Regions from separate parts of the Shewanella sp. BF02_Schw genome, predicted to be linked through region 2. Evidence: predicted binding sites of a transcription regulator. Region 2 holds the regulator's gene; each other region holds the start of a gene.
What was found. Region 2 encodes MetJ, which represses methionine synthesis genes. Its sites were predicted from a motif close to TAGACGTCTAGACGTCTA; they were not measured.
Positions count from the first base shown of each region.

Region 1: the regulator MetJ is predicted to act here: its motif matches at 1,802-1,819, upstream of metA (homoserine O-succinyltransferase).
Region 3: the regulator MetJ is predicted to act here: its motif matches at 1,777-1,794, upstream of serA (phosphoglycerate dehydrogenase).

Region 1 covers NZ_JABKAW020000001.1:812,196-815,486, forward strand. The annotation lists gene HNW13_RS03715 (nucleotidyltransferase family protein) at 1-4, shown strand, start outside; gene ompW (outer membrane protein OmpW) at 251-898, shown strand; gene HNW13_RS03725 (SDR family NAD(P)-dependent oxidoreductase) at 974-1,717, opposite strand; gene metA (homoserine O-succinyltransferase) at 2,079-3,023, shown strand; gene HNW13_RS23615 (diguanylate cyclase) at 3,119-3,291, shown strand, end outside.
Region 2 covers NZ_JABKAW020000004.1:386,370-389,660, forward strand. The annotation lists gene HNW13_RS17015 (cytochrome c) at 118-447, opposite strand; gene HNW13_RS17020 (sulfite exporter TauE/SafE family protein) at 812-1,552, opposite strand; gene metJ (met regulon transcriptional regulator MetJ) at 1,628-1,942, opposite strand; gene metB (cystathionine gamma-synthase) at 2,151-3,291, shown strand, end outside.
Region 3 covers NZ_JABKAW020000002.1:652,630-655,920, forward strand. The annotation lists gene HNW13_RS11255 (response regulator transcription factor) at 1-625, opposite strand, end outside; gene HNW13_RS11260 (DUF2238 domain-containing protein) at 1,106-1,729, opposite strand; gene serA (phosphoglycerate dehydrogenase) at 1,922-3,151, shown strand.

The DNA of each region.
Region 1 (3,291 bases), on a different contig from region 2:
TTAATCATCAATAATAATTCACCTGTTCAACCTCACAAAACCTAACTGTTAAATACCTCTTTCATCTCTTTACCGCCTCACTTTGTGATCTAAATCATGTGTCTGGGATCTAATTAGGTACCTCTATAGGGGTACTGCTGTTTTGTTGATCTGAATCAATGATGTTAACGATTAACTTCAGTAGGTTAACCGCAAATGTTAAGGATGCACAGAATTGCATCTAGTTGTCATTGCCAAGGAGTGTTAAAAAATGAATAAGAAAATTACCCTAAGTTTAGTTGCTGCTTCTTTATTAACTGCTGGTTTTTCATTTGGTGCTGCGGCCCATCAAGCAGGAGATATTATTGTTCGTGCTGGTGTGGCAATGGTTGCTCCAAATGAGTCAAGCCCTGTAGTCGCAAATATTGCTGAATTTAGCGTAGATAACGATGTCCAATTAGGGCTAAATTTTGGTTATATGCTAACTGATAATATCGGTATTGAATTATTAGCGGCATCGCCTTTTAGTCACGATGTGTCACTGGGTGAACTCGGTAAAATTGCTGACTCAAAGCAATTACCTCCAACACTGGTCGCACAATATTACTTTGGCGATTCACAGTCTGCTTTACGTCCTTATATTGGCTTAGGGGTTAATTTTACCAATTTTTATGACAGTGAATTTACTCAAGAGGCGAAAGATCTTGGCTTAGATAATTTGAGCCTATCGAACTCTTGGGGCATGGCGGCTCAAGTTGGGCTTGATTATCAAATTGACAAGAAATGGTTGGTTAACGCGTCTGTTTGGTATGCTCAAATTGCAACGGATGTGAGCTTTGATATGGGGGCAGATCATGTTGTGGTTGATACAGACATTGATCCTTGGGTTTACATGATCAGCGTCGGTTATACTTATTAAGCTAGGTAGAATACGTTAGTGAAAAACGAACATATGAAACAGGAACCTACGGGTTCCTGTTTTTGTTGATGGCACTTATGGAGACTTTTTACGCGGTTTCCAATGGCGAGTATTGTAAATGTACTCTGGTAATAAACGATTTATCCACGCGACAATGCGCCAGCGTTTAGTTACATACACTCGGCGTTTACCTTTTTGCAAGGCTGAGATGATTTGTGTAGCCACTTTATCGATAGGCGACAACAGCAATTGTGTATTCAAATGAACGGCTTTATCAAATAACCCTAATTGAATATCACTAATGGTAATAGGCAGCTTTAATCGTTGTGCATGCATACTCAAGCCTTGCAGGTAATTTTCAGCAAAGGCTTTGGAGGCATGATAAGCCACATTAGGCCCTCCACGTTGACCGGCTATTGAGTTAATGGCGGCTAGTTGGCCGTAACCTTGCTCGCACATTAATTTAAAAATACAGTTATTTGCCGCAGCAAAGCCCATTACGTTAATATCGATAGTGTGCTTATCAATTGCCCAAGGCAGGGTAGAATCGTAGTCATTAACACCGGTATTAACAATCACCAAATGGGCGCCATTATGTTTGCTCCAAGCGGCATTCAGCTGTGCTATTAGTGTGTCAGGTTGATTAATTACTAACGGATATACGCTGACATCGCCAGGCAGACTTTGACTAAACTCGTTAAGTGATTCAGGGTCGTTAACAAAGAGCACCAGCGAAACTTGCTGTGCAGATAACTGTCTGGCTAAGGCTTGGCTCAGTTGAGAGCTGGCGCCAATAATCATCGCTGTCGCTGTAGACATGATTCATCTCATCAAAAATAATGACTCATAATAGAAATAACATCAGTTGATAACAAGTAAGAAAAAAATTCAACTTGAGACGTGTAGACTTCTAGCCATCCAAGTGTATGATGGTTATCTAACAGATTGACCGATATTAACGTTAGCAATAAGCCATTCTGTCGCGGTTTAGGCTGGGTGAGTAGGTTAGTTATGTTTGCAAACGACATTTGACAATCGATGATGACCGCTGTTTTTAGCGCTAAACTGAATGTTGAAACTGTGACATAACAGACATTAACGTTATTGTGAAAAGGCTGGTTGGTTAACCGAACGTTGGTTAATCAGGTACATGTGTTTAATTAATCTAAAGGTGAGACGTATGCCGGTTCGAATTCCAGATAACCTGCCTGCAGCAGGTATTTTAGAGTCAGAAAATATCTTTGTGATGTCTGAAACCCGAGCTGCTAATCAGGACATTCGTCCAATGCGGGTATTAATCTTGAATCTAATGCCTAATAAAATCGAAACTGAAACCCAGTTGTTGCGATTACTGGGCAATACGCCCTTGCAAGTTGGGGTCGATTTATTACGCATTCATGATAAGGAATCAAAGCATACATCAGTGGATCACATGAATACTTTTTATCGTGATTTTGAAGACATTAGAAATAACAATTACGATGGTTTGATTATTACAGGTGCACCGTTAGGAAAAATTGATTTTAAAGATGTGGTGTATTGGGACCACATTCGCGAAATTATTGACTGGTCACAACAACATGTCACTTCAGTACTGTTTTTATGTTGGGCAGCTCATGCTGGTTTATATCATCTTTATGATTTACATCGTCAGTTATTAGCGAATAAACGTTCAGGTGTATTTAATCATCGAAGAACCAGCGACCCACACCCACTACTGCGCGGTTTTGATGATGAGTTTTTTGCACCGCACTCACGATTTGCTGAAATGGATATTGAACAAATTCGTCAACATCCAGATTTAGAAGTGTTGGCTGAATCAGACGAGGCTGGCGCGTATATTGTGCTCAGTCGTGATAATCATAATGTGTTTGTTATGGGTCACCCTGAGTATCAAAAAGACACCTTGAATGAAGAATATGTGCGCGATGTTGGCGAAGGCCTCAAGCCAGATATTCCGCAAAACTATTACCGACAAGATGACCCAACACAAGATACTATTGTTCGTTGGCATAGTCATGGCAGCTTATTAGTCAGTAATTGGCTTAATTATTATGTTTACCAGTTAACGCCATATGACTTGTCTGACATGAATGCGAAAACACCATGGGAAAGTAAAAAGTAAATTTGAATATAGTTTCACCAGCGTTTTAACGTTGACTTCGTTTCGATAAAAGCTATTGTTAAACTTAGATGTTTTTATTGTAAGGTCGAGGTTAAATGGTTAAAACCAAGTTGATGATAATATTGGTGTGTGCAGTAAGCTGGCCGCTAACTACCTGGGGGGCCGGTGACATTTTTAGTGACGCTAATGGCACTATTATGAATGGTGCCAATGTTAGCGACAATACCGTTAGCAACAATACTGTTAGCAACAATACTGTTAGCGATAA
Region 2 (3,291 bases):
AGGTCAATTTGGCAAATTTTTTGTGTCAGGATCCCTGAGGCTAAGCCTCACAGTTTTTTCGTTTGGTTTATTGGCTGATGTTTCGTTTAGAACGAAAAGATACTCAGCATTGATGATTTAGCCGCAAGTAGCTGGTTGGTCTGAATCGGCGGCGTGGTCATATAAAAACTGTTGAATATCTTTTATGTCTTTTTCTGATAAGGCTTCAAAAACGGCAGGTTTAGCTTTGTGCTTATCACGAGTAAAGAAACGATCCCATTGGCTCATGGTTTTGGTCATTGGGGTTAATTCAGGACCTTCACTGTTAGCGCTGTGGCAGGCTTTACATTCTTTTTTGTACAGGTGCTTACCTTTTTTAGGATTACCACCATCTGCGGCCATCACTTGGGTGCCAAGTGATAATGCCATAGCAACTGCGATACCAACTTTAATGTAAGTGTTCATCATTTTGTCCTCTGTCGGGCTTATTAGGGTTGTGCATTAACAGCATTTAATTATTTCTTTGCTGTAAACAATGTTACCTAAAAGTGAGTAGTGTTAATTTGAAGTAGATCATATCCATGAGAAAAATCTAATTGAAAAAAAGTTAATTGAAAGAAATCTAATGAACTAGTGTGATGTGGATCTATTGCGCCAAGATGAGGATTTTGCTAGAGGAGATAAAAGTGGTTTTTTTGATACTTATTGATGGCGTTTTTAGGTGAGAAATAGACTGCTTGATAAATAGAAGGGGAAGATTTTAATCATTATTAGCGAACAAGCCCATTGATGGCTGGTTTTGTTTACAGGTACAGAATAGCTGATTAGCTGATTAGCTCATTAACGTGTTGGTCGACATAATCACTAACACAGTGGCACTAATACTACATAACACTAAGGTGACTATGCGGGTTTTATCTTTATCAACGCGGCCAATTAATCTACCTGAGACAAGATAACCAGCAACGACTGAAGGCAATAATAGCAGTGATAGCCATAAATGCTTCACTTCAACTAAGCCGACGATGGTTAGAATAGCTAAGGCAATTAATGAGCTAAACACGAAAAAGGCAGATAATGCCGCTCTAAACTGACCTGGGTCTTGGCCTGCAAGCAAAATGGCCATTGGTGGACCACCGATAGCAGCGATATTGCCAAATATGCCTGAAAATACCCCAGCGATAAATAAACTGAGGCGATTAATAGGGGCGGTAAAGCGAAAGATGCTAAGAATAACAGCAATAAACACAATGCCTGCAATCACTAAGCCTAGTATGGCTTGTGGGGCAAACAGCAATAATCCAGCGCCTAAAAACCCCCCAGGGATCCGCCCGAGTAAGGCATATTGCAAACCATTAAATTGTAGATGACCGCGTTCTCTAAATAAGGTCATTGCAGAAATGGCAAAGCCCATAACAATAATAGGAACAGGAACTAATTGAGGATTAACAATATACAGCAGCGGGCTAGCAACAACGGCTAACCCAAAGCCAATTAAGCTTTGGGTTAGCGCGCCAAAAAACACGATAATCGATGCCAGTATCAAGGTCGTTGGATCGATAAATGACATCATAAGTTCTCTTTAAAAACATGACGACTTCTTATTAGGGTCGTTTCAAAGTCTGTGAGGTATTGACTAATCAGTGAATTATTCGAGCTCTTCCCACTCGATACCCATATCATCCATTAACTTTTTCGCTTCACTTGGAATGCTATCAGGCTGATCTTTTGATAGATCACCGTCATAAGGTAATGGTTGACCTGTGTACGCATGCAAAAATGCTTCGCATAGCAGTTCACTGTTAGTTGCATGGCGCAGATTATTTATCTGGCGACGCGTCCGCTCATCCGTCAGTACTTTTAATACTTTTAAAGGGATAGAAACCGTAATTTTTTTTACTTGTTCATTTTTTTTGCCGTGCTCGGCATATGGGCTGATATATTCGCCATTCCACTCAGTCATTAACTTACCCTTAACGATAAATACGCTGCAGATTTTAAACCGTTACAATCTCTAGTCAAATTATTGCTACTATTTAATCCCGATTGCAAATAGATTTCTTGATGTTTAGACGTCTAAACGTCTATTTAAGTTGACGGATGGGGATCTCTTAGGTAAATTTGGACGTCTAGACATCTCTTTGTGTGTTTGTGAAATTTTAGGAGTTACCATGACTAAGCATCAAAACGCCACATTGGCCGTTCGCCAAGGTATTGAAACAGACACACAACATGGTGCTATCGTGCCACCGATTTATTTATCGACCAATTATTCATTCGATGGCCACAATAATCCGCGCGAGTTTGATTACAGTCGTTCGGGTAATCCTACTCGATGTATTTTAGGTGACGCACTCGCCAAACTCGAGCAAGGTGCTACCGGCGTGGTGACATGTACCGGCATGGCGGCGATTACATTGGTGACTAGCTTACTTGGCCCAGAGGATTTATTGGTTGTGCCGCACGATTGTTATGGTGGCAGTTACCGCTTATTTACTAACTTGGCCAAAAAAGGCCAATTTAAGTTATTGGTTGTTGATCAAACTGATGCGCAAGCGCTGAGCAAAGCGATAGCTCAAAAACCGAAAATGGTGTGGTTAGAAACGCCATCGAATCCTTTATTGCGGGTGGTAGACATTAATGCCATTAGTATCGCTTGCCATGACGTTGGCGCGCTAGTGACAGTCGATAACACCTTTTTATCACCAATATTACAGCAGCCATTATTATTAGGTGCAGACATTGTGATTCACTCAACCACCAAATACATCAATGGTCATAGCGATGTGGTCGGTGGGGCTGTAGTGGCTAAAGATCCTCAAGTGGGTGAGTTGTTACATTGGTGGTCAAATACTCTTGGGCTTACGGGGTCAGCATTTGACAGTTATTTAACCCTCCGAGGCTTACGTACTTTAGCGGTACGAATTCGTGAGCATCAACGTAATGCACAAAAGATTGTTGAGTTACTCAGCGCCAGTGATGTGGTGGCCAAGGTGTATTATCCGGGTTTAAAAGACCATCCAGGTCACGAAATTGCGGCAAAACAACAACAAGGCTTTGGCGCTATGTTAAGTTTTGAGTTAATCGGCGGCGAAGCGGAAGTGGTGGCATTTTTAAAGGCGCTGTCGTTGTTTAGTGTTGCCGAAAGTTTAGGCGGAGTGGAAAGTTTAGTCGCCGTTCCGGCCACTATGACCCATAGAGCAATGGACCCACAAGCAAGGCAAGAGGCTGGTATTAAAGAGACTTTATTGAGACTATCTGTCGGTATTGAAGATGCAGATGACCTCTTGGCCGATATTCAAGCAGGCCTAG
Region 3 (3,291 bases), on a different contig from region 2:
GCAATAACTCAACTCGGTTACGAGACTCCGTTTTACGGAAAATAGATGAGATATGCGCTTTTACAGTATGTTCACTAATACACAAACGCTGGGCAATTTCTTTATTACGCGCACCGCTAGAAACAAGCTGAATAATGGTTCTTTCTCGACTGGTTAATCTTTGGAGGATGGCCACGGTATCGGCAGGGATTTCAACGTTGGTATCGAGTTGCTGGACTAAACGTCTAAAAATCTTACTGATCAGTGGACGGTCGTACCACAATTCATCAGAAACCATTTTACGCAGACCCGTCAGCATTAAGTCCATGCGTTGATCACTGTATAACAAACCCCGTACGCCTAAGAGTAATGCTGACTCTTGATCAAGTGATCCACGTTCAACTTGGTACAATGCTACAGGGACATGCTCCACTAAACGCGATACCAGTAACGGGATGCCCTTACTGTCTAAGGCCGCACCTTTTTGTGAAACAAGATAAAAGTTGTTGGATTTTTTTTCTAACTCAAGCTCAGCCGCATGTTTTACAATTCGAGTTTTCAACCCGATAGATTCTGCCAAAATAGCTAAATGGCAAGGTGCTGCGATTTGGTGCAAAAACACCAACTCATCAATATTTGAACTCATCACTCTTCTCCCTGAAAAGTACATTATTGCTCAACATACCTTGAGCACATCCTGAGGCTATATACTATACGTAAATGAAATACGTTTACTAGCCTTCAAAACTAGGCTGAGCAGATAGTTTACTTTTTGTCGTTATATTAGAGCATGTTCTTTCTTCATTCGTTAATCGCGTTACGAGATAAATCGACTCACCAAAAAAGTGGCTATTAGGTTAAGTCGGTCATTATCAATCACGATTCTTATAATAAAAACCTTCCTATACAGCAAGCATAGTAAAAATTTGTTAGTTGATATGACTATTATGTAAGTCTAAAGTATGAATAGTAAATTTGACTGACTTTGCGTAGACTTTATCACTAACCCAAGACTGATAAGCTCATACTTTCAATTCGCTCAACATCATCAATCTCTCATCAATGCTAGCAGCCAAATTTACTCATTTTATGACAAAATAAGCTAACTAAATAAGTTAAGTGAGCCTTATGATAAAGACTGCTGGTTAAGCGCCATTTTGGTCGCTATTTGTTTATTATGAAGAGACGATAACAACAGTAAGCCACATACCCCACCAATTAATGCTAGAAACATGTCAGATTGAGTATCCCAAACATATCCTTGAGTGCCTAAAAATGCCTCGGCATTTTCACCGGTAGCAATGGCAACCCACCATTCAACTAATTCGTAAAAAGCTGAAAACGCCAACACAAAACATACTGCTAAAAACTGACACCAAGCACCTATTTGCATGACATGTTTACGAATAAATATTTCGCGAGCTAATATTACCGGAATAAAACCCTGAGCAAAATGGCCGACTTTATCGTAATTATTGCGCTCGCCGCCCATCACTTGCGCTAGCCAGTCAAATAACGGCACTTCAGCATAGGTATAACGTGCACCGACAAATAACACACAGCAATGCACTAAAATAAGTGCATAAGCTAACGTAGTCAGAGGAAAGCTTTTACGACTAAAAAATAAAATAGGTAATGCGATTAACGCAGGTATAGCTTCTAACCACCAAGTGAACATATCTTTAGGTGCGCTAACTGACCACAACAGTACTAATAGATAAATCCCTATCCATATAACCTTACTCTTCATCTTAATTCTCTCCATGAGATATTGTTCTCAAATTAGAATATAAACTTTAGCCATCTAGCCCTCTACAAGCGCTTAAAAAAGTGCTACTTTGATAATGCGCCGGAAGTCCGCATTTATATCATAACTATTAGTATAAGCATTAGTATAACCATTAGCTTAAGCACCATTTAATGATAAGAGGGTACCCATATCATGGCGAAACACTCGCTTGACAAGGATAAGATCAAAATCCTGCTGTTGGAGGGCGTCCACCAAACTGCGGTCGATGTACTAGAACGTGCAGGTTATACCAACATTGAATACCATAAAGCCTCGTTAGGCGAAGAGGCTTTGATTGCATCAATTAAAGATGCTCACTTTGTTGGATTACGCTCCCGCACCCAGCTTACTGCGGAAGTATTACACCGTGCAGAAAAGTTGGTTGCGATTGGTTGTTTTTGTATTGGCACCAACCAAGTCGATTTAGCCACGGCCGAGAAACTGGGTATTCCTGTTTTCAACGCCCCTTTCTCCAACACCCGCAGTGTTGCTGAATTGGTGATTGGTGAAATCATCATGCTGATGCGTGGCATTCCACAGCGCAATGCCATGTCACATCGTGGCGGTTGGTTGAAGAGTGCTAATGGCAGTGTTGAAGTTCGTGGTAAAACCTTAGGTGTGATTGGTTATGGCCATATTGGTACTCAACTGGGTATTTTGGCTGAAACCTTGGGCATGAGAGTGATTTTCTTTGATATTGAAGATAAGTTACCGTTAGGCAATGCCTCTCAAGTTCACTCTATGGACAAGTTATTGGCCCAAGCAGACGTTGTTAGCCTGCATGTACCAGAAACACCGCAAACTAAAGACATGTTCGCTAAAGCTGAATTTGCTCAAATGCGTCAAGGCAGTTTCTTTATCAATGCCTCTCGCGGAACTGTTGTTGATATCGAAGACTTAGCCGATGCCCTGAAGTCAGAACATCTTGCGGGTGCTGCGATTGACGTATTCCCGGTAGAACCTAAGTCGAATGATGATGAATTCATCTCTCCACTGCGTGGCTTAGACAATGTATTACTCACACCGCATATTGGTGGTAGTACTGCTGAAGCACAGGAAAATATCGGCGTAGAAGTGGCTGGCAAACTGGTGAAATACTCAGATAACGGTTCTACACTGTCTGCGGTCAATTTCCCTGAAGTGTCTTTAGCGCAACATAGCGGTACCTCACGCTTATTGCACATTCATCAAAACCGTCCTGGTGTATTGATTAAAATTAACCAAGCGTTTTCTGAAAAAGGCATTAACATTGCTGCTCAGTACTTACAAACCACTGCTGAAATTGGTTACGTGGTAATGGAAGTCGATTCTGATCAAGCAGAAGAAGCATTGGTTGAATTAAAATCTATTGAAGGCACTATCCGTGCGCGGGTATTGTTTTAAACTGACTTTTATAAGCAATTAACTTGAGTTAATTGTCTTCCTAAAAAAGCTACCTTGTGCACAAGGTAGCTTTTTTATTGGCTTTAAAACCATAGCCCCCTGTTGAGCATTCTATTAATCCGTTACACTCCAACCATACC